3 regions of the Actinosynnema sp. NPDC020468 genome follow, and region 3 is predicted to be linked to each of the others. Evidence: riboswitches for the same ligand, from Rfam matches in the RefSeq annotation. Region 3 holds a riboswitch; each other region holds the start of a gene.
What was found. Region 3 has a riboswitch for S-adenosylmethionine ahead of AB0G50_RS07750 (ATP-binding cassette domain-containing protein). Riboswitches for the same ligand answer to the same signal wherever they lie in the genome.

Region 1: linked by a shared signal. The riboswitch ahead of AB0G50_RS12150 (aminotransferase class V-fold PLP-dependent enzyme) and the one ahead of AB0G50_RS07750 (ATP-binding cassette domain-containing protein) in region 3 are both predicted to bind S-adenosylmethionine.
Region 2: linked by a shared signal. The riboswitch ahead of thrC (threonine synthase) and the one ahead of AB0G50_RS07750 (ATP-binding cassette domain-containing protein) in region 3 are both predicted to bind S-adenosylmethionine.

What each region holds. Positions count from the first base shown of each region.
Region 1 is NZ_JBFAEO010000013.1:59,224-65,716, forward strand. It holds gene AB0G50_RS12140 (M28 family metallopeptidase) at 1-707, opposite strand, end outside; gene AB0G50_RS12145 (potassium/proton antiporter) at 880-2,361, shown strand; SAM riboswitch class IV at 2,470-2,584, shown strand; gene AB0G50_RS12150 (aminotransferase class V-fold PLP-dependent enzyme) at 2,629-3,945, shown strand; gene lspA (signal peptidase II) at 3,968-4,549, shown strand; gene AB0G50_RS12160 (RluA family pseudouridine synthase) at 4,591-5,475, shown strand; gene AB0G50_RS12165 (multidrug effflux MFS transporter) at 5,644-6,493, shown strand, end outside.
Region 2 is NZ_JBFAEO010000001.1:347,364-353,856, forward strand. It holds gene AB0G50_RS01645 (DNA internalization-related competence protein ComEC/Rec2) at 1-1,656, shown strand, start outside; gene AB0G50_RS01650 (hypothetical protein) at 1,653-2,120, shown strand; gene thrC (threonine synthase) at 2,178-3,440, opposite strand; SAM riboswitch class I at 3,452-3,576, opposite strand; gene holA (DNA polymerase III subunit delta) at 3,674-4,657, shown strand; gene rpsT (30S ribosomal protein S20) at 5,047-5,307, opposite strand; gene AB0G50_RS01670 (TSUP family transporter) at 5,612-6,415, shown strand; gene AB0G50_RS01675 (VOC family protein) at 6,384-6,493, opposite strand, start outside.
Region 3 is NZ_JBFAEO010000006.1:172,269-178,761, forward strand. It holds gene AB0G50_RS07735 (4-(cytidine 5'-diphospho)-2-C-methyl-D-erythritol kinase) at 1-298, opposite strand, end outside; gene AB0G50_RS07740 (MetQ/NlpA family ABC transporter substrate-binding protein) at 445-1,254, opposite strand; gene AB0G50_RS07745 (methionine ABC transporter permease) at 1,287-1,943, opposite strand; gene AB0G50_RS07750 (ATP-binding cassette domain-containing protein) at 1,970-2,980, opposite strand; SAM riboswitch class I at 3,189-3,282, opposite strand; gene rsmA (16S rRNA (adenine(1518)-N(6)/adenine(1519)-N(6))-dimethyltransferase RsmA) at 3,342-4,244, opposite strand; gene AB0G50_RS07760 (transglycosylase family protein) at 4,404-5,849, opposite strand; gene AB0G50_RS07765 (TatD family hydrolase) at 6,137-6,493, opposite strand, start outside.

The DNA.
Region 1 (6,493 bases), on a different contig from region 3:
TCGGAGCGCCCGCCGACGACGGTCAGCTCGGTCTGCACGCCGATCGACGTGAAGTAGGCCTGGAGCGCCTGCTGGAGCGCGGCCGAGCCGGTGGGCTGACCCGAGGCGGAGTACACGAAGTAGCCCGGGTTCGGCGACGCGGTCATGTCGAAGTTCAGGTACGACTTGATCTTCGACTTGTCGCTTGTGGACAGTGAGTTCACGTAGTACGTCGAGCCGACCAGGCCCAGTTCCTCGGCGCCCCACCAGGCGAAGCGCAGGTGCTTCGTCGGGGTGAAGCCGGTGGCCTTCACCGCCAGCGCCACCTCGAGGATGCTCGCCGAGCCGGTGCCGTTGTCGTTGATGCCCGGACCGGCCGCCACGCTGTCCAGGTGGCCGCCCAGCATCACGATGTTGTTCGCGTCGCCACCGGGCCAGTCGGCGATCAGGTTGTACCCCGTCGCGCCGCTGTTGGTGAACGACTGCACGCGGGTGGTGAAGCCCGCGGCGTCCAGCTTGGACTTCACCCAGTTGACCGACGCCAGGTAGCCGGGCTTGCCGTGCGCCCGGTTGCCGCCGTTGGAGTTGGCGATGCTCTGGAGTTGGGCCAGGTCCGCCTGGACGGCGGCGAGCGAGATGTTCGGCGCCGCCGCTTGTGGCGCGGCGTTCGCGGTGGCCGCGCTCGACAGGAGCACGGCGAGCGTCACGGTGATCGTGCGCAGTTTCACGGTAGTTCTCCCGCAGGGAAGTGGAGGACTGGTGCGCACATCAACATGCACGGTTTCGCATGAGGTGGATAGGTTCGATCGGCTGGTGACGCTGCGCGTGTGCCGGATTAGTCCAAATCGGTGGTACCAGGGAGAATGGCCCCACCGTCGAGTGAAACCCCGGGGAGGGTGAGTGGGTGGTGTCACGGTCTACCTCGGCATCGGGGCCGCTGTACTGCTGATCGCCGTGGTGGCGGTGCGGGTGTCGACCCGGCTCGGGTTGCCCTCGTTGCTGCTGTACCTCGGCATCGGCGTCCTGCTCGGCGAGTCGGTGCTGGGCATCCAGTTCTCCGACGCCGACCTGACCCGGTCGCTGGGCACCGTCGCGCTGGTGCTGATCCTGACCGAGGGCGGGTTGACCACCCGGTGGTCGGCCGTGCGGCCGGCGCTGGGCATCGGGCTCGCACTGTCCACTGTGTCCGTCGGCGTCTCGATCCTCGTGGCCGGCGTGGGATTGCACTACCTGTTGGGCTTCGACTGGCGCACGGCGCTGTTGTGGGGCGCGGTGCTGTCGTCGACCGACGCGGCCGCGGTGTTCTCCGTGCTGCGCGGTGTGGGCGTCGGCAAGCGGCTGATCGGCGCGCTGGAGCTGGAGTCCGGCCTCAACGACGCGCCGGTGTACATCGCCGTGGTGCTGCTGTCGTCCGCGGAGGCGATCACCTGGACCGCGCCGCTGTTGATCGTCTACGAGTTGGTCGCCGGCGCCGTGGTGGGCATCGCCCTGGGGTGGCTGGGCGGGGTGGCGCTGCGCCGGGCCGCGCTGCCGTCGACCGGCCTGTACCCGTTGGCCACGGTCGCGGTGTGCCTGCTGGCCTACACGGTCGGCGACCTGGCGCACGCGTCCGGGTTCCTCGCGGTGTACATCGCGGCGCTGGTGCTGGGCAACGCCCGGTTGCCGCACCGGTCGGACACGCTGTCGTTCGCCGAGGGGCTCGGGTGGATCGCCCAGATCGGGCTGTTCGTGCTGCTGGGGCTCTACGCGTCGCCGTCGCGGGTGCTGGAGGTGCTGGTGCCGGCGCTGGTCGCGGGCGCCGTGCTGGTGCTGCTGGCCCGGCCGCTGTCGGTGCTGGCCGCCTGCCTGCCGTTCCGGGTGCCGTGGCGCGAGCAGGTGTTCATCTCGTGGTCCGGGCTGCGCGGCGCGGTGCCGATCGTGTTCGCGCTGTTCCCGTTGATCGAGGGGGTGCCGGGCGCGCGTCGGCTGGTCGACGCGGTGTTCGTGCTGGTGGTGGTGCTGACGGTGGTGCAGGGCAGCACGCTGCCGCTGGTCGCGCGGTGGCTCGGGCTGGTGCGCCGCGGCGAGGCCGAGGAGGTGCAGGTCGACTCGTCGGTGCTGGACGAGATGGGCGCGGAGCTGTTGCAGGTGCGGATCCAGAAGGGCTCGCGGCTGCACGGCGTGTACCTGTCGGAACTGCGGCTGCCGGTGGGCGCGGCGGTGAGCCTGGTGGTCCGCTCGACCCAGGGCTTCACGCCGTTGTCGACCACCCGGCTCCAGGAGCACGACCAGCTGCTGGTGGTGTGCACCGAGGAGGTCCGCACGGCCGCCGAGCACCGCATCCGGGCCGTGGACCGGGCGGGTCGCTTCGCCCGCTGGAAGGGCGACGCCGGTGTGCCGTGACCGTCCATTCCGGACGGTCGGGTGGGAGTGGTCCGGTGGTGAGCTGGGGACTCCCAGGATGTGGGCGCGGGTTGGCGGCCGGTGGTTCGTCGGTTAACGTTGTCGGCAGGTCATGAGTGCCAGCGTCAAGCCCGAGCTTGCTGGCCGGCAACCCTCCTCCGCGGTGGGGTGCCCTCGGTGAGGACCAGGCCTGACGCGCAGGGCGTCTGGGCAAGCGCGGGCTCCTCTCTCCGACGTGGGGTCCCGGACTCCCCGGAGGGTTTTGTCATGACCGTCGCCGTTCCCGGTTCCATCGCCGCTCTGCCCCGCGTCGTCGGCTCCGCGCTGCGGGTGCCCGTCGTCGGCGGCGCGCGGGTGCAGTACGCCAACCTCGACCACGCGGCCAGCGCGCCGTGTCTGGAGCAGGTGCGCGACGCCGTCGACGAGCTGCTGCCCTGGTACGCCAGCGTGCACCGGGGCGCGGGCTTCGCCTCGCAGGTGTCGACCAAGGTCTACGAGCAGGCGCGGGCGTCGGTGCGCAAGTTCCTCGGCGCCCGGCAGAGCGACGCGGTCGTGTTCACCCGCAACACCACCGACGCGCTGAACCTGCTGGCCCGCAGCCTGCCCCGGCACACCTCCGTGGTGCTGTTCGACACCGAGCACCACGCCGCGCTGCTGCCGTGGCGCGGGCCGAACGTGCACCGGATCGAAACCCCCGCCGACGCCTCGCGGGCCGCCGGCGTGCTGGACGCGGCGCTGTCGCGGACGCCGGTCGGGCCGCGGCTGGTGGTGCTCAGCGGCGCGTCCAACGTGACCGGCGAGGTGTGGCCGGTCGCCGAGCTGGCCGCGGTCGCCCGTCGGCACGGCGCGCGGATCGCGCTGGACGCCGCGCAGCTCGCGCCGCACCGGCCGATCGACGTGAAGGCGCTGGACGTGGACTACGTCGCGTTCTCCGGGCACAAGATCTACGCGCCGCTGGGCGCGGGCGTGCTGGTCGGGCGGTCCGACTGGCTCCAGGCCGCCGACCCGTACCTGGTCGGCGGCGGCGCCACGGCGCGGGTCACCGACCACGGCGACCGGCTGGGCGTGGCGTGGTCGGCGGTGCCCGAGCGGCACGAGGCCGGGTCGCCCAACGTGGTCGGCGTGCACGCCCTCGCGGTCGCGTGCGAGGTGCTGGGCAGGCACTGGGAGCAGACCGAGGCGCACGAGCGCGAGCTGCTGGGCCGGCTGCGCGCCGGGCTCGCCACCGTCCCGGGCGCGCACGAGCTGTCGCTGTTCGGCCCCGAGCACGACCGGGTGGGCGTGGTCAGCTTCGTGGTGACCGGTCAGGACGCCGGGTTCCTCGCCGCGGCGCTGTCCGCCGAGCACGGCATCGGGGTGCGCGACGGCGCGTTCTGCGCCCACGTGGCGGTGAACCGGCTCACCGACGGGCAGCGCGCGCTGCGGGCCTCGCTCGGGCTGGGCTCGACCGCGGAGCACGTGGACCGGTTCGTCGCGGCGCTGCGGTCGCTCGTGGCCGAGGGTCCGAAGTGGCGCTACGCGATCCAGGACGGTCGCTGGGCGCCGCTGGAGGACGACCGCGCACTCCCGCCGTTCCTGCACTGAGCGCGTGTTGGACAATGGTTCGGTGAGCACAGAGCCGACCACCACCGAACCGCAGCCCAAACGCCGCGTGCTGCTGCTGGCGGTCATCGCGCCGGTGGTGCTGGCGCTGGACATCCTGACCAAGGTGCTGGCGGTGGCCGACCTGGAGAACAAGCCGCCGGTGGAGCTGTTCGGCGGTCTGGTCTACCTGTCGCTGATCCGCAACTCCGGTGCCGCGTTCGGGCTGGCCGAGGGCTGGACGGTGATCCTGGCGCTGATCGCGTTCGGCGTCGTCGGGTTCATCCTGTGGATCGCGCGCAAGCTGCGGTCGGTCGGCTGGGCGGTCGGGCTCGGCCTGGTGCTCGGCGGCGCGCTGGGCAACCTGGTGGACCGGCTGTTCCGCGGCCCGGGTCCGCTGCGCGGGCACGTGGTCGACATCGTGTCGGTGGTCGAGCCGTACGGCACGTTCTTCCCGGTGTTCAACCTCGCCGACTCGGCGATCTGCGTCGGCGGCGCGCTGATCGTGCTGATGGCGCTGCGCCAGCGGGACTACGACGGCACCAAGATCGTCAAGAAGAGCGACTCGGGCACGGCGGACCAGGACAAGGCGGAGAACCAGGCGTGAGCGGCTACCGGACGCTGCCCGTGCCCGACGGACTCGACGGGATGCGCGTCGACGCCGGACTGGCGAAACTCCTCGGGTTGTCCCGCACGGTCGTCGCCGCGCTCACCGATTCGGGTGACGTCGTGCTGGACGGCCGGCCCGCGGGCAAGTCGGACCGGCTGATCGCGGGCTCCGTCCTGGAGGTCACGCTGCCCGAGCCCGAGCGGCCGGTGCAGGTGCAGGCCGTGCCGGTGGAGGGCCTCGAGGTGCTGTTCGAGGACGACGACGTGATCGTGGTCGACAAGCCGGTGGGCGTGGCGGTGCACCCGAGCCCCGGCTGGACCGGTCCCACGGTCGTCGGCGGGCTCGCGGCGGCGGGCAAGCGGATCTCCACCTCCGGCGCGGCCGAGCGGCAGGGCGTCGTGCACCGGCTGGACGTCGGCACGACCGGCGTGATGGTGGTGGCCAAGAGCGAGAGCGCCTACTCCGCGTTGAAGCACGCGTTCAAGGAGCGCACGGTCCACAAGCTCTACCACGCGCTCGTGCAGGGTCACCCGGACCCGATCAAGGGCACCATCGACGCGCCCATCGACCGGCACCCCAAGCACGACTACAAGTTCGCCGTGATGGCCAACGGCAAGCCGAGCATCACCCACTACGAGGTGGTCGAGGCGTTCCGGGCCGCGTCGCTGCTCGACGTGCACCTGGAAACCGGGCGGACGCACCAGATCCGGGTGCACTTCTCGGCGTTGCGGCACCCGTGCGTCGGCGACCTGACCTACGGCGCCGACCCGGTGCTGGCCAAGCGGCTCGGCGTGACGCGGCAGTGGCTGCACGCCCGCACGCTGGGGTTCCACCACCCGGCGGACGGCCAGTGGGTCGAGTTCACCAGCGAGTACCCGGCCGACCTGTCCCAGGCGTTGGAACTGCTGCGCGCCGAGGGCTGAGCACCGTCCGCCCGCGGCGAATTCCGTTCCGGGATTGTCGTACCCCCTCGCTACCGTGATCCACGTGAGCCGACCTCGCGTGTCCCGGTCCCGACGACCGCGCCGACCGCCCCGGCTCACGCCCGGTTCGCCAGTCCGGCGGCCGGCGGAGGGTCATCGGGGGATGAAGTGCGGAGCCGTGCCGGTCTGATCGGGCTCCTGGGCGTGCTGTGCTGCCTGGGGCCGCTGTCCGTCGACGCCTACCTGCCCGCGTTCCCGGCCATCGCGGCCGAGTTCGGCGCGGGGGAGTCGGAGGTGCAGCTGTCGCTGACGACGTTCATCGTGGGGATGGCGGTCGGGCAGCTGGTGGTCGGTCCGCTGTCGGACTCGTGGGGGCGGCGAAAACCCCTGCTGATCGGCATCGCGGGCTACGTGGTGGTGTCGCTGGTGTGCGCGTTCGCGCCGTCGGTGCTCGCGCTGTCCGGGCTGCGGTTGGCGCAGGGCCTGGGCGTGGCGTCCGGGTTCGTGATCGCGATGGCGGTGGCGCGCGACCTGTTCTCCGGGTTGGCGATGGCGCGGTTCATGTCGTTGCTGATGCTGGTGAACGGGATGGGGCCGATCGTGGCGCCGGTGCTGGGCGGCCAGGTGCTGCGGTTCGCGTCGTGGCGGGGCACGTTCGTGGTGCTGGCGGTGTTCGGGGTGCTGCTGCTGGTCGCGCTGGCGGCGTGGCTGCCGGAGACGCTGCCCGCCGAGCGGCGGCGGCCGGCGAACGTGCCGGGGACGCTGCGGGTGTTCCGCGGGCTGCTCGCGGACCGGGTGTTCCTGGGGTACGCGCTGGCGTCGGCGTTCGCGCTGGGGTCGCTGTTCGGGTACGTGGCGGGGGCGTCGTTCGTGCTCCAGGGCGTGTTCGGGTTGACGCCGCAGCAGTTCAGCCTGGTGTTCGGGGCGAACTCGGCGGCGATCTTCCTGTCGGGGGCGGTGAACACCTGGCTGACGGGCAGGATCATGCCGCGCGGCCTGCTGCGGATCGGGCTGGTGG
Region 2 (6,493 bases), on a different contig from region 3:
TCGCCCAGGGTCGTGGACGAGTTCCGGACGGCGGGGTTGTCCCACGTGCTCGCGGTGAGCGGCGCGAACCTGGCGATCCTGTGCGGGGCGGTGCTGTTGCTGCTCCGGCTGGTCGGGGTCGGACCGCGGACCTGCGCGGCCGGTGCGTCGATGGCGCTGGTCGGGTTCGTGCTGCTGGCCGGTCCGGAGCCGAGCGTGCTGCGGGCGGCGGTGATGGGCGCCGTGGCGTTGCTCGCGCTGGTCCTCGGGCGGGAGCGGTCGGCGTTGCCGGCCTTGGCCGCGTCGGTGGTCGTCCTGGTGCTCTACGACCCGGAGTTGGCCGCCGATCCCGGGTTCGGGCTGTCCGTCGTGGCCACGGCCGCGCTGGTCCTGCTCGCACCGCGGTGGGCCGCCGCGCTCAAGGAACGCGGTGTGCCGGTCGGTATCGCCGAGGCGTTGGCGGTGCCGGTCGCGGCCAGTCTCGCCACCGCGCCGCTGGTGGTCGGCCTCACCGGCCAGGTGAGCCTGGTGTCGGTGCCCGCCAACCTGGTGGCGGGTCCCGTGGTCGCGCCGGCCACCGTGCTCGGCGTGCTGGCGGCCGTGCTGGCGCAGGTGCACGAGGGTACTGCGCGGGTATTGGTCGAGGTCGCGGGGCCGGCGATGGACTGGTTGGTGCTGGTGGGTCGGCACGCCGCTCGGGTGCCGGGCGCGGCGGCGCACTGGCCGGACGGGTGGCTCGGCGGCGTGCTGCTGGCCGTCGTGCTGGCGGTGGCCTGGGTGTTGCTGCGGCTGAGGCGGATTCGGGTGCTGCTGGTCGCGCTGGTGCTGGGCGCGGTGCTGGTGACCGTGCCGGTCGAGGTGGTGGCGCCCCGGTGGCCGCCGAGCGGGTGGGCGGTCGTGGCCTGCGACGTGGGCCAGGGCGACGCGGTCGTGCTCGCGACGGCCGAGCGGGACCGGGCGGTGTTGATCGACACCGGGCCGGACCCGGTGCCGGTGCTGGCGTGCCTGCGGCGGCTCGGGGTGCGGCGGATTCCGTTGGTGGTGCTCAGTCATCTGCACGCCGACCACATCGGCGGGTTGGCGGCGGTGCTCGCGGACCAGCGGGTCGGCGCGGTGGCGGTCGGGCCGGCGCGGCGGCCGGGGTGGGCGTGGGAGCAGGTGCGCGAACAGGCACGGGGCAGTGGGGCCCAGGTGGTCGAACTGGAGGTGGGCCGGCGGTTGGGTTGGCCGGGGTTGGAGGTGGAGGTGCTGGGGCCGCGGTCGGTTCCGGCGGTGGGTGAGGAGAACACGGCGGTCAACGACGCGTCGGTGGTGCTGCGGGCGTCGACCGCGGCGGGCCGGGTGTTGCTGACCGGCGACATCGAGTTGGCCGGTCAGGCCGACCTGCTCGGTGGGCACGTCGACCTGCGGGCCGACGTGCTGAAGGTGCCGCACCACGGGTCGCGGTACTCGGCGCCGGAGTTCCTCACGGCCGTGAGGCCGCGGGTGGCGCTGGTGAGCGTCGGGGCGGGCAACCGCTACGGCCATCCCAGCGGGCCGCTGGTCGACTTGCTCGGCCGGGCGGGCGCGCTGGTCGCACGCACCGATCAGGACGGCGACACTGCCGTCCTGCCAGGCCCGGACGGGCCGCGGGTCGTCCGTCGGGGCGACCCCGTTCACAAGGGAGGAAAACCATGAGGGACAACGGGGTGTGGGTCCGGCTGCACGTGGGCTGGGAGCCCGGCGCGCGGGGCAGGGCGCTGGCCTGGACGCTGTGGCAGCCCGGCTACCGGCCGGAGTCGTGGCCGACGGAGGAGTTGCGGCCGTCGTTCGTCTACTACGTGTGCGAGGACCTCGCCGCCGGAGGCCGGGGCCTGGTGGCGCGGGCGACCGTCACGAGTCTGCTGAACACGGCCGAGGCGCCGTCGGCGGAGGAGGCGTACCGCCTGGTCGCCGACAACCTCTTCGACGACGACCTGGCGATACCGCCGGACGACTGGCATTCCCACCGCTACAACAAGGTGAAGGCCGACGCGCCGTGGCCGCAACGGCTGACCGCGTGGCGGATAGCGACCGAGCCGTTCGGGCCGCAGCTGTTGCCGCCCGGTCGGATGAGGTTCCCGCGTAGCGGGTGGCTCAGGACCGCGGAGTTGGCGCTGTGACCGACTCCGCGGGTCCCGCGGCGCGTTCGCCCCCTGGTCGTCCGGTGCGGTCGGCGCTCAGTCGCGCAGGGCGTTGATGACGGCCTCGGCCGACGGCGGCACGGTGGCGCGCGGGCCGATGTGGTCGGCGACCGCGTCGAGCGTCTTGAGGCCGTCGCCGGTGATCAGCAGGACGGTCTCGGCGTCGGGGTCGATCTGGCCCGTCTCGACGAGCTTCTTCGCGGTCGCCACGGTCACACCGCCGGCGGTCTCCGCGAAGATGCCCTCGGTGCGGGCCAGGAGGCGGATGCCCTCCACGACCTCCTCGTCGGTGACGTCCTCGATCTTGCCGCCGGTGCGGCGGACGACGTCGAGCGCGTACGGGCCGTCGGCGGGGGCGCCGATCGCCAGCGAGCGGGCGATGGTGTCCGGGCGGACCGGGGTGACCACGTCGTGGCCCGCCTTGTACGCCGAGGAGACGGGGGCGCAGCCGGTGGCCTGCGCGCCGTAGACCTTGTACGGGGTCGCGTCGACCAGTCCCAGCTCGCCGAACTCGCGGAACGCCTTGTCGACCTTGGTCAGCAGGGAGCCGGAGGCGACGGGGACGACGATCTGCTCGGGCAGGCGCCAGCCGAGCTGCTCGGCGACCTCGTAGCCGACGGTCTTGGAGCCCTCGGCGTAGTAGGGGCGCACGTTGACGTTGACGAACGCCCAGTCCTCGTGCTCGGCCGCGAGTTCCTGCGCGAGGCGGTTCACGTCGTCGTAGTTGCCGTCGACGGTGATCAGGTTGCCGCCGTACACGGCGGTCATGAGGATCTTCGCCTGCTCCAGGGAGGAGGGCACGAGCACGACCGACTGCCAGTCGGCGCGGGCCGCGGCGGCGGCGACGGCGTTGGCCAGGTTGCCGGTGGACGGGCAGGCCAGCACGGTGAAGCCCAGTTCACGGGCGGCGGCGAGGGCGACGCCCACGACGCGGTCCTTGAACGAGTGGGTGGGGTTGCCGGTGTCGTCCTTGACCCACAGCTTGCGCAGTCCGAGCGCCTTGGCCAGGCGGTCGGCCTGCACGAGGCGGGTGCTGCCGGGGTTGAGGTTCGGGTGCGACTCGACGGTCGCGGGCACCGGGAGCAGGCCGCGGTAGCGCCAGATGGACTGAGGGCCGGCCTCGATGTCCGCACGGCTGATGCCGCCGAAGTCGTAGGCGACTTCCAGCGGCCCGAAACACTCGTGACAGGCGTATTCCGGAGCGAGAGGAGTCTGGTGACCGCACTCCCGGCACGACAGGGCGCGTGCGGGGCCGAGGTCGAAGGAGGTGGTGGCCGGAGGCACACTGACAGCAGTCATCGCGAGGTATCTCCTCATCTGTCCCGCCAAGCGGGTCGGAATTGGCACCGTGGTCGTCAGACACGCCAAAGGCGTGCTGAAACGACGGGTTGCCGGGGCTTCTTCGGGCCGATCCCTCTGCCCCTCTGGATGAGCGGTATGAAGTTGTGGCACCCAAGGTACGTCACGGGGCTCGATCGAGGCCAGTGACGTCCGTCATCCGGAGCAGGGGCGACCGTGGGAGGATCGCGGCCGTGAGTGCAGCCGCTGTCGCGCAGGAGTCCGTGCACCTGGTCGTCGGCGAGGAGGAGTTGCTGGTCGAACGCGCCGTGCGGGACGCCCTCGCGGTGGCGCGCAAGGCTGATCCGTCCGCCGACCTGACCCGGGTGCGGGTGACCGACCTCACGCCGCCCGAGCTGGCCGAGCTGGTGAGCCCGTCGCTGTTCGCCGAGGGGCGGGTGATCGCCCTGGAGGCGGCGCAGGAGGCGGGCAAGGAGATCGCCGACGCGGTGATCGCCTACGCGAAGTCCCCTGCGGACGGTGTGACGCTGGTCGTCGTCCACACCGGAGGCGGGCGGAGCAAGGTCGCCAAGGAGTTGCCCGCAGCGCTGCGGAAGGCGGGCGCGGTGGTCGTCGAGTGCCCGAAGATCACCAAGCCCGCGGAGCGGGAAGCGTTCGTGCGCAACGAGATCCGCTTGGCCGGCGGCAAGGTGGACGGTGACGCGGTCGGCGCGCTGATCGAGGCGGTGGGGTCGGATCTACGCGAGTTGGCGGCGGCGGCGTCGCAGCTCGTGTCCGACACCGGCGGCAAGGTCGACGCCGACGCCGTGCACCGGTACCACCGGGGGCGGGCCGAGGTGACCGGGTTCGCGGTGGCGGAGAAGGCCGTGATGGGTGATCGCGCGGGCGCGCTGGAGGCGTTGCGGTGGGCGATCAACCTCGGGGTGCCGCACGTGCTGGTGGCGGACGCGTTGGCGGACGCCGTGCGCACCGTGGCGCGGGTGTCGGCGGTGGGCCGGGGCGACCCGTTCAAGCTGGCGGGTGAGCTGGGCATGCCGCCGTGGAAGGTGAAGAAGGCGCAGGCCCAGTCGCGCGGCTGGGACGGCGAGGGGTTGGCGACGGCGATGTCCGTGGTGGCGGGGCTGAACGCGGACGTGAAGGGCGTCGCCGCCGACTCGGGGTACGCGCTGGAGCGGGCGGTGCTGCGGATCGTCGCGCTGCACGGCGGGCGCCGCTGACCGCTGGGTGCCGTTGACCACCGGGTGTCGCTGACCGCTGGGTGTCGCCGACAGTCTGCGGTCGCTGATCGCCGGGTGCCGCTGACCGCCGGGTGCCGCTGACCGCCGGGCGCTGCCGCCAGTCGGTGATCGCCGGCCGCCGGGCGTTCTGACTGGCGGTGTCGGGTGACGGTGGGCGTCTGCGGGCGGTGGGCGTTGCCGCGCTGTGGAGTGTCGTTGTGCGTCGGGTCGGCGGAGGTGCCGGCGAGGCCGATCGGGGCGGAGCGCCGGGCGTACTGGTGTGCCGGGGCGCTGAACTCCGAACGCTGAGCCCCGAGAGCGCTGGACGCCGAAGCGCCGCCCTCGTGGTGAGGGCGGCGCTTCGGAAGCCTGGACTCAGATCGTGGTGCTCAGATCTGGTTGGCGCGTCGGGCCAGGGCCGACTTCTTGTTGGCGGCCTGGTTGGCGTGGATGACGCCCTTCGTGACGGCCTTGTCGAGCTTGCGGGAGGCCTCGCGGGCCAAGGCGACGGCCTTGTCCTTGTCGCCGGCCTCGGCGGCCTCACGGAACTTGCGGATCGCGGTCTTCAGCGACGACTTGACGGCCTTGTTGCGCAGGCGCGCCTTCTCGTTCGTCTTGATCCGCTTCAGCTGGGACTTGATGTTCGCCACGCGAAAGCCACCTTTTCCTCGGTCTCGGAGTCGTACCGCGCTTGTCACCGGCTCCGCCCCCTGGATCGGGGCGGGTTTCCTCCACAGCGGAATGCCGCGCGGTACGGCAAGGAAGGGTATCAGGGCTGTTCACGGTGGGGTTAATCCGGGTGTTCGAGGGGAGTGCGCACGAGGGAGGTGGGGAGGGGGTGGGCGTTGTCGGAGACGGGTGGGGTGGGGCCGGCGGCTCGGGTTGTGCGGCAGGTCGCGTGGTGGGCATGAGTGTGGCGAAAAAACAGTACGTGTGTCCGGTTAGGGTGGCGGGGTGACTGCCGCTCTGGACTGGCCCGGTTTCGGGCAGGTGTCGCTCGCCGCGTTGTTGTTCCTCTGCCTGGCCGCCGCGCTCGCGGGCGCGGTGGACGCCGTGGTCGGTGGGGGCGGGTTGATCCAGGTGCCCGCGCTGCTGCTGATCGCGCCGGGCGGGGAGCCGCTGTTCGCGTTGGCCACCAACAAGATCGCGTCGGTGGTGGGCACGGCCGCGGCGGTGCGGACCTACGCGCGGCAGACCGGGGTCGAGTGGCGGTCGGCGGTGCCGATGGCGTTGGCGGCGTTCGCCGGCGCGGTGGGCGGGGCGGCGTTCGCCGGGTCGTTGGCGCCGGGGGTGCTCAACGGGGTGGTGCTGGTCGCGCTGGTCGGGGTCGGGCTGTACACGTGGCGCAAGCCGGATCTCGGGGTGGACGAGGCGCCGCGGTTCGGCGGGGTGGCCCAGGTCGTGGTGATGGCGCTGGGCGGCGCGGTGATCGGGTTCTACGACGGGCTCGCCGGGCCGGGCACCGGTGCGTTCCTGGTGTTCCTGTTGGTGGGGCTGGTCGGGTTCGCGTTCCTGCGCGCGTCGGCGACCGCGAAGGTGGTCAACGTGGCGACCAACTGCGGCGCGCTCCTCTACTTCGTCCCGGCCGGGAAGGTGTTGTGGGGACTGGGCGCGGTGCTCGCGGTGTGCAACCTGGCCGGCGCGGTGTTCGGTGCTCGGCTGGCGGTGCGCAAGGGGTCCGCGTTCGTGCGGCGGGTGTTCCTGACCGTGGTGGTGGCGCTCGTGGTCAGCCTCGGCTGGAAGGTGGCTGCTGGATGACCTTGAAGGTCGCGCCCAGCGGGTCGCCCAAGGTCGCGAACCGGCCCAGTTTGGACTCGGCGAGCGTGCCCACCGGGA
Region 3 (6,493 bases):
TGATCGACACCCGGACCTTCGGGTCCTCGGGGTCGCGGCCGACGTGCGCGGCGAGCGCCCGCACGGCCTTCCACGCGAGGTTGCCGGGCCCGGCGGGCACGTCGTCCGCGCCCTCGCCGTGCACCTCGACCCCGGGTTCGTCGGTCGCCGCCACGGTGACCTCGTCGGTCAGCGACAGCGCCTGGAAGATCGTCACCAGGTCGTGGTAGCCGTCGGCGCGTGGGTCACCGACGGCGAGGTGCAGGTTCACCTTGGCCGGGACGCGGACGGTTACCGGGGGTGGGACTACGGCGAGCACGCCATGAAGCCTACGGGCGTTCGAGGGGTGCTCGCTCCCACCCGCCTCCGACCGGCGCTTTTCCCCCTCGCGGAGGCCGGCGGGGGCGGTCGGGGAAGCGCGAAACCCCCTCCGGCGGGCCGGAGGGGGTTTCGGGCGCGATCGGGTCAGACGGCCAGCACCGAGCCGTTGAACTCCTTGGCGATGTAGTCCTTGACCTGCTGGGACTGGAGCAGCGCGAGCAGGTCCTTGATCCGCTTGTCGTCCTTGAGCTCGGCCCGGGTCACGAGGCCGTTCGCGTTCGGGTTGCCCTCGGCCTTCTCCAGCACCAGCGCGTCGGTCGCGGGCTTGAGGCCCGCGTCGATGGCGTAGTTGCCGTTGACCACCGACGCGTCGGTGTCCTCCAGCGAGCGGGGCAGCTGGGCCGCCTCCAGCGTGACGAACTCCAGCTTCTTCGGGTTGTCCGCCACGTCCGCGACGGTGGCCGTCTTCTCCGTGCCGTCCTTGAGCTTGATCAGGCCGTTGGCCTGGAGCAGCCGCAGGCCGCGCGCCTCGTTGGCCGGGTCGTTGGCCAGGCCGACCTTCGCGCCGGACGCCAGGTCCGCGAGCTTCTTGATCTTCTTGGAGTACACGCCCAGCGGCTCCAGGTGGACCGGGCCGATCCACTCCAGCTTCGCGTTGCTCGACGCCTTGAACGTCTCCAGGTACGGCACGGTCTGGAAGTAGTTGGCGTCGAGCGAGCCGTCCACCAGCGCTGTGTTCGGCTGGACGTAGTCGGTGAACTCCACGACGTCGATCTTGAGGCCCTTGTCCTTGGCGAGGTTGTCGGCCACGTAGCGCAGGATCTGCGCGTGCGGGACCGGGCTCACGCCGACCTTGAGCGCCGCGTCGGGGTTGCTCGCGGCGCCTCCGGTCTGGCCGCTCCCGCAGCCGACCGCGGTCAGCAGCACGGCGAGGAGGGCAGCACGAATACGCATGACTTTCCTTTGTGTCGAAATACAGCGGCGGTCTAGAGCGAGGCGGTGCGGCGGCGGTCGACCGCGCGCGAAAGCCTGGTGAAGCCGAATTGGATCAAGGTGGCGATGACGGCGAGCGCCGCCACGGTCGACCACATGTACCGGTCGTCGAAACCCTGGTAACCCCGGCGCACGGCCAGGTCGCCGAGCCCGCCGCCGCCCAGCACGCCGGCCATCGCCGAGTAGCCGAGCAGGGCGATCGCGGTCACGCCGATCGCGTTGATCAACGCGGGCAGCGACTCGCGCAGCAGCACGGCGCGCACGATGCGCAACGTCGTCGCGCCGGTCGTGACGGCGGCTTCCACGACGGCCACGTGCACCTCGGACAGCACGTTCTGCACGAGTCTGCCGACGAACGGGATCGCGCCGAGGGACAGCGGCACGATCGCCGCCTCCGGCCCGATCGAGGACCCGATCAGCGCTCTGGTGAGCGAGGTCAGCAGGACGAGCAGGACGAGGAACGGCATCGAGCGGCCGAGGTCCACGACGAACCCGAGGAGCTTGTGCACCCACCGGTTCGGTCGCAGCCCACCGGGAGCGGTGAGCTGCAACCAGATTCCGACCGGGATGCCGAGGACCGTGGCGATCACGGTCGCGGCGGCCACCATGTACAGCGTCTGCCCCGTCGAGGGGATCAGCTCGCCGAACACCTTGGGCCAGGGTGTTGCTGGTCTCACTACGCGGCTACTCCCTGAGGACCCTTCGGCGTCCGGCGCACCGCGCCACCCGCGTCCGAGATCCACTCCAAGGCCGAGTCCGCCCGTTCGCCGGTGAGCCCGACGCGGAACCGCGCGACCGGCGTCTCACCGAGTCGGGTCAGCCCGCCGCCCAGCAGGCTCAGCTCGACGCCGAACCTGCTCGTGGCCTCCGGGAGCAGCGCGCCGACGGCCGCGAAGCCGACCAGCACGACATCCGCCACCCGGTCGAACTTCGTTTCCACGCCCGGGTTCTGGTCCACCGCGGGCAGGAGCGAGGAGGCCGTGCGGCTGTCCGCGTCGGACACCAGGTCGAGCACCTTGCCGTGCTCGACGACTCGGCCGTTGTCCAACACCGCGACGTCGTCGCAGATCTTGCGCACCACGCCCATGTCGTGCGTGACGACGAGGACGGTCACCCCGAGTTCGGCGCGGGCGCGGTCGAGGACCGCGAGCACCGAACCGGTGGTTTCCGGGTCCAGGGCGGAGGTGGGCTCGTCGGCCAGCAGCACCGAGGGGCTGGCGGCCAGGGCGCGGGCGACCGCGATCCGCTGGCGCTGGCCACCGGAGAGCTGGTCCGGGTAGGACCCCGCCTTGTCGGTCAGGCCGACGAGGTCGAGGAGTTCGGCGACGCGGGTGCGGCGCTGGGGGCCGGGCACGCCGGCGGATTCCAGCGGCAGCGCGACGTTGCCCGCCGCGGTGCGCTGACGGAGCAGCGAATCCCCTTGCGGCACAACGCCGATCTGCCGGCGGGCGGCGCGCAGCGCGGGGCCGCCGAGCGAGACGAGGTCGGTGCCGTCGACGCGGATCGCACCGCTGTCGGGGCGCTCCAGCAGCGCGACGCAACGGGCCAGTGTGGACTTGCCGGAACCGCTCGGGCCGACGACGCCGAGCACGGTGCCCGCGGCGACGTCGAGGTTCACGCCGTCAAGCGCGCGAACCTGGCCGGTACTGCCCGGAAAGGACTTGGTGAGGTTTTCGACAGTGATCACGTTTTCGCTCCACGACTGCACGCGGCGGCACACGCTCATGGCGTGCGCGACCGACAACTCCAGCTCAGATGGTTGTCCTGCGGATTAGGACGCGAAGATCGGAAAAAGAGGTGCGCCTACGCGGAGAAGCTGCGACAGCCGGACACAGTGCGGCGACCGTGGTCGACGACTCGCCGTCTGGTGAGCATTCGCATCCTGGGCACGTGATCCTCCATCGGTCCTGGCTGAAGCACCTGCCCCCGTGGGGAGGGTGGTTGCTGCGGCGTCGTAGAGCCAGGTCTCTCGGCCGCTCGGGATGGCAGCACGAGTACACCTGACGGACACCGAGAAACGCAAGCCCGGTTGCGGATCGTCCGTCAAATCACACTTTCGGCCGAAGGATCGGCGGCCGGTTCGATGAGGCAGCCTCGGCTATCCGGACGAAATCACCGACCGCCAACTGCTCTCCACGCTCGCCCGGATCCACACCCGCGGCGGTGAGCAGCCTCTCGGCCTCGGGCGCCCCGCCGGCCCAACCGGACAGCGCCGCCCGCAGGGTTTTCCGCCGCTGGGCGAATGCCGCGTCCACCAACGAGAACAGCACCTTCTTGTCCACAGTGGACAGAAGGTCGTGCCGGTCGAACGCGACGAGCGCGGAGTCCACGTTGGGCACCGGCCAGAACACCGAGCGTGACACCGGACCGGCCCGACGCGCGTCGGCGTACCAGGCGAGCTTGACGCTGGGCACGCCGTAGACCTTGCTGCCGGGTCCGGCGGCCATCCGGTCCGCGACCTCGGCCTGGACCATCACGAGGCCGGTGCGCAGGCTCGGCAGCTCGGCCAGCAGGTGCAGCACCACGGGCACCGCGACGTTGTAGGGCAGGTTCGCCACCAGGGCGGTCGGTTCGAGCGGCAGCCGGTCGCGGGTCACCCGCATCGCGTCCGCGTGCACCACGTGGAGGTTGGGGGCGAGAGAGGGCGCACGCTCGGCGGCGGTGGCCGGCAGCCGGGTGGCGAGCACCTCGTCGATCTCCACGGCCACCAGGGCGCGACAGGCGGGCAGCAGGGCCAACGTCAGCGAGCCGAGGCCGGGACCGACTTCGAGCACCACGTCGTCGGGGGTCAGCGAAGCCGCCGAGACGATCTTGCGAACCGTGTTGGGGTCGTGCACGAAGTTCTGACCGAGCTTCTTCGTGGGTCGGATGTCCAGCTCGGCCGCAAGCCGACGGACGTCAGCCGGCCCGAGGAGCTGACTCCCCGGGCCGGTCGAAGAAGCATCACTCATAGCTGGGCATTCTCCACCACGGCGTCCGAGCCGCTCCCGCGAGGCCGCGTCGGCGTCTGGACTGAGCCAATCCGCCCCGCGCGCAGCGCCGGGCGGATTCGCGAGGGAAGACGCCGACTTCAGGCGGCCTCGCCCGCCGCGACGGAGTCGCGGCCAGTGTTACGGCAAGCCCAACTTCGCTTGGCAGGCGGGCCACGCCGAGTAGCCGCCGCGGGCGTCGCGGACCTTCGTCGCGATCGCGATCTGCTGCTCGCGGGACGCCTGATGCGGGTACGCGGCGTACGCGCTGCCGCCGTAGGCGTCCCAGGTCTGCTTGTCGAACTGGAGGCCGCCGTAGTAGCCGTTGCCGGTGTTGATGGCCCAGTTGCCGGTCGCCTCGCACTGCACGAGCCGGTCCCAGTCGCCGCCGTCGGACACCGGCGGGGTCGCGGTGACCTTGGTGCCGATCTTGACCTTCTTCGGCTTGGCTTCCTTGGTGACCTTGGAGCCCAGCTCCTCGCGGCCGGTCTCCTTGCCGTTCGTGGTGGACACGCGGTAGGTCTTGATGACCTCGCCCGCCTCACCCGGCTCGACCACGACCTTCTCGCCCTTGGCGAGGGTGTCGTCCTTGGTCTCCTCGACCGGCGGCGCGACGGACTCCGTCACGTTCACCACCGAGACGCCGGTCCGGCTGATGTGGACCTCGACCCCGTTGGTGATCTTGAGGTCGAGCGCCGCCTCCAGCTTGTCCTCGGCGCCGATGGTGAGCTTCTGCTCCTTGAGCAGCTCGTCCACGGTCAACGCGGTGGTCTTGATCTGCTTCGGCTCGTTCGCGCCGTCGAACAGCGTGATCGTCTTCTGGCTCTTGACCTGGAGCGACAACCCGGACAGCGGGACCGCCATGTCCCGGTTCTCCGAGACCCACGCGCCGTTGTCGTCGATCTTGAGCTGGTCGAGCGCCTCGTCCACGGTGACCGAGTGGACCCAGCCCTCGCGGGACTCGCCGTCGACGGTGGCCTTGACGAGCCGGCCGCGGTCGAGCGAGATCTTGCCGCCGTCGCCCACCTTCGCCGACGGGGCGGGGCTCAGCGCGTCGTGCTCGCCGACCGCGATGCCCTCGTCCTGGAGGATCTCGCCCACGGTGGACTCGTAGGTGTGGACCGTCTTCGTCTCGCCGTCGATGTCGACCGTGACGGCCTTGTCCATCGCGAACGCGGTCGCCGCGCCACCGCCGATGGTGACCAGCACGGCCGCGACGGCGGCCTTGAGGAAGCGCTTCTTCCACTTCCGGGAGGCCTCGACCATGGCCGCGGGCGGGGCGTCCGGCCGCTCGGTGAGCAGCGTGCCCGCGACCCGGTCCTGGGAGACCTCGTCCGGGATGATGATCGGCGGCAGGAACGTCGTCTCCGCGTTGATCAGCCTGATCAACTCGTCCACGTCGACGTTCGCGCTCGCCAACAGGTCGTCCGCGTCAGGCCCGAGGACCTCGAGGACGTCGTTGGGGGTGATGCTGAAGACCGTCGTGTCCCACTCGGACGGCTCGGGTCTTTCCAGCAGACCGGTGGCCGTCGCGGGCGACGTCTGCACCGGTGTGAACCAGTCGGTGTCCTCGTTGAACGAGTTCACGGGTTTCCTTACCTCCTGAAGGCGCAAAGCCTCGCTTCACGCTCGTTCGCCATCGGTGGTCAGCTCGTGATCCAGCCGGCAGCTCCCGCGCTTTCGCTCGTCTTCTCGCTTCGGTCAGTACCCGCCCCGACAACGGGTGAGCCCACCGGATACAGGGGGCACGGTCACGGGACCGTAACGGAGGTCGCGAGGTTGCGCAAACACCCCCGGGGGATCTGTGAGTTGGCTCACCCCATCGGGGGACTAGCTCGCTCTGCCGTTTGGAGTAACCCGGGCTACTGCTGCGCTCAGTTACGCAGGTTGAAGACCCGTTCCGCATTTTGGGTGACAGTTGACGCGAGGAGGTCGACTTCGGTGTCACGGAGAGTTGCAAGGTCGCGGAGCGTGTAGTTCACGCAGTACGGCTCGTTGGGCTGCCCGCGGAAGGGGTGCGGGGTCAGGAACGGCGCGTCGGTCTCCACCAGCAGGTGCTCGTCGGGCGTCCACCGGGCGGCTTCGCGCAGGTCGTGGGAGTTCTTGAAGGTGACCGGACCCGCGAACGACAGCACGAACCCCCGGTCCACGCACCGGCGCGCGAAGTCGAGATCACCCGAGAAGCAGTGGAACACCACAGTGGACGGAGCGCCCTCCCGGTCGAGGATCTC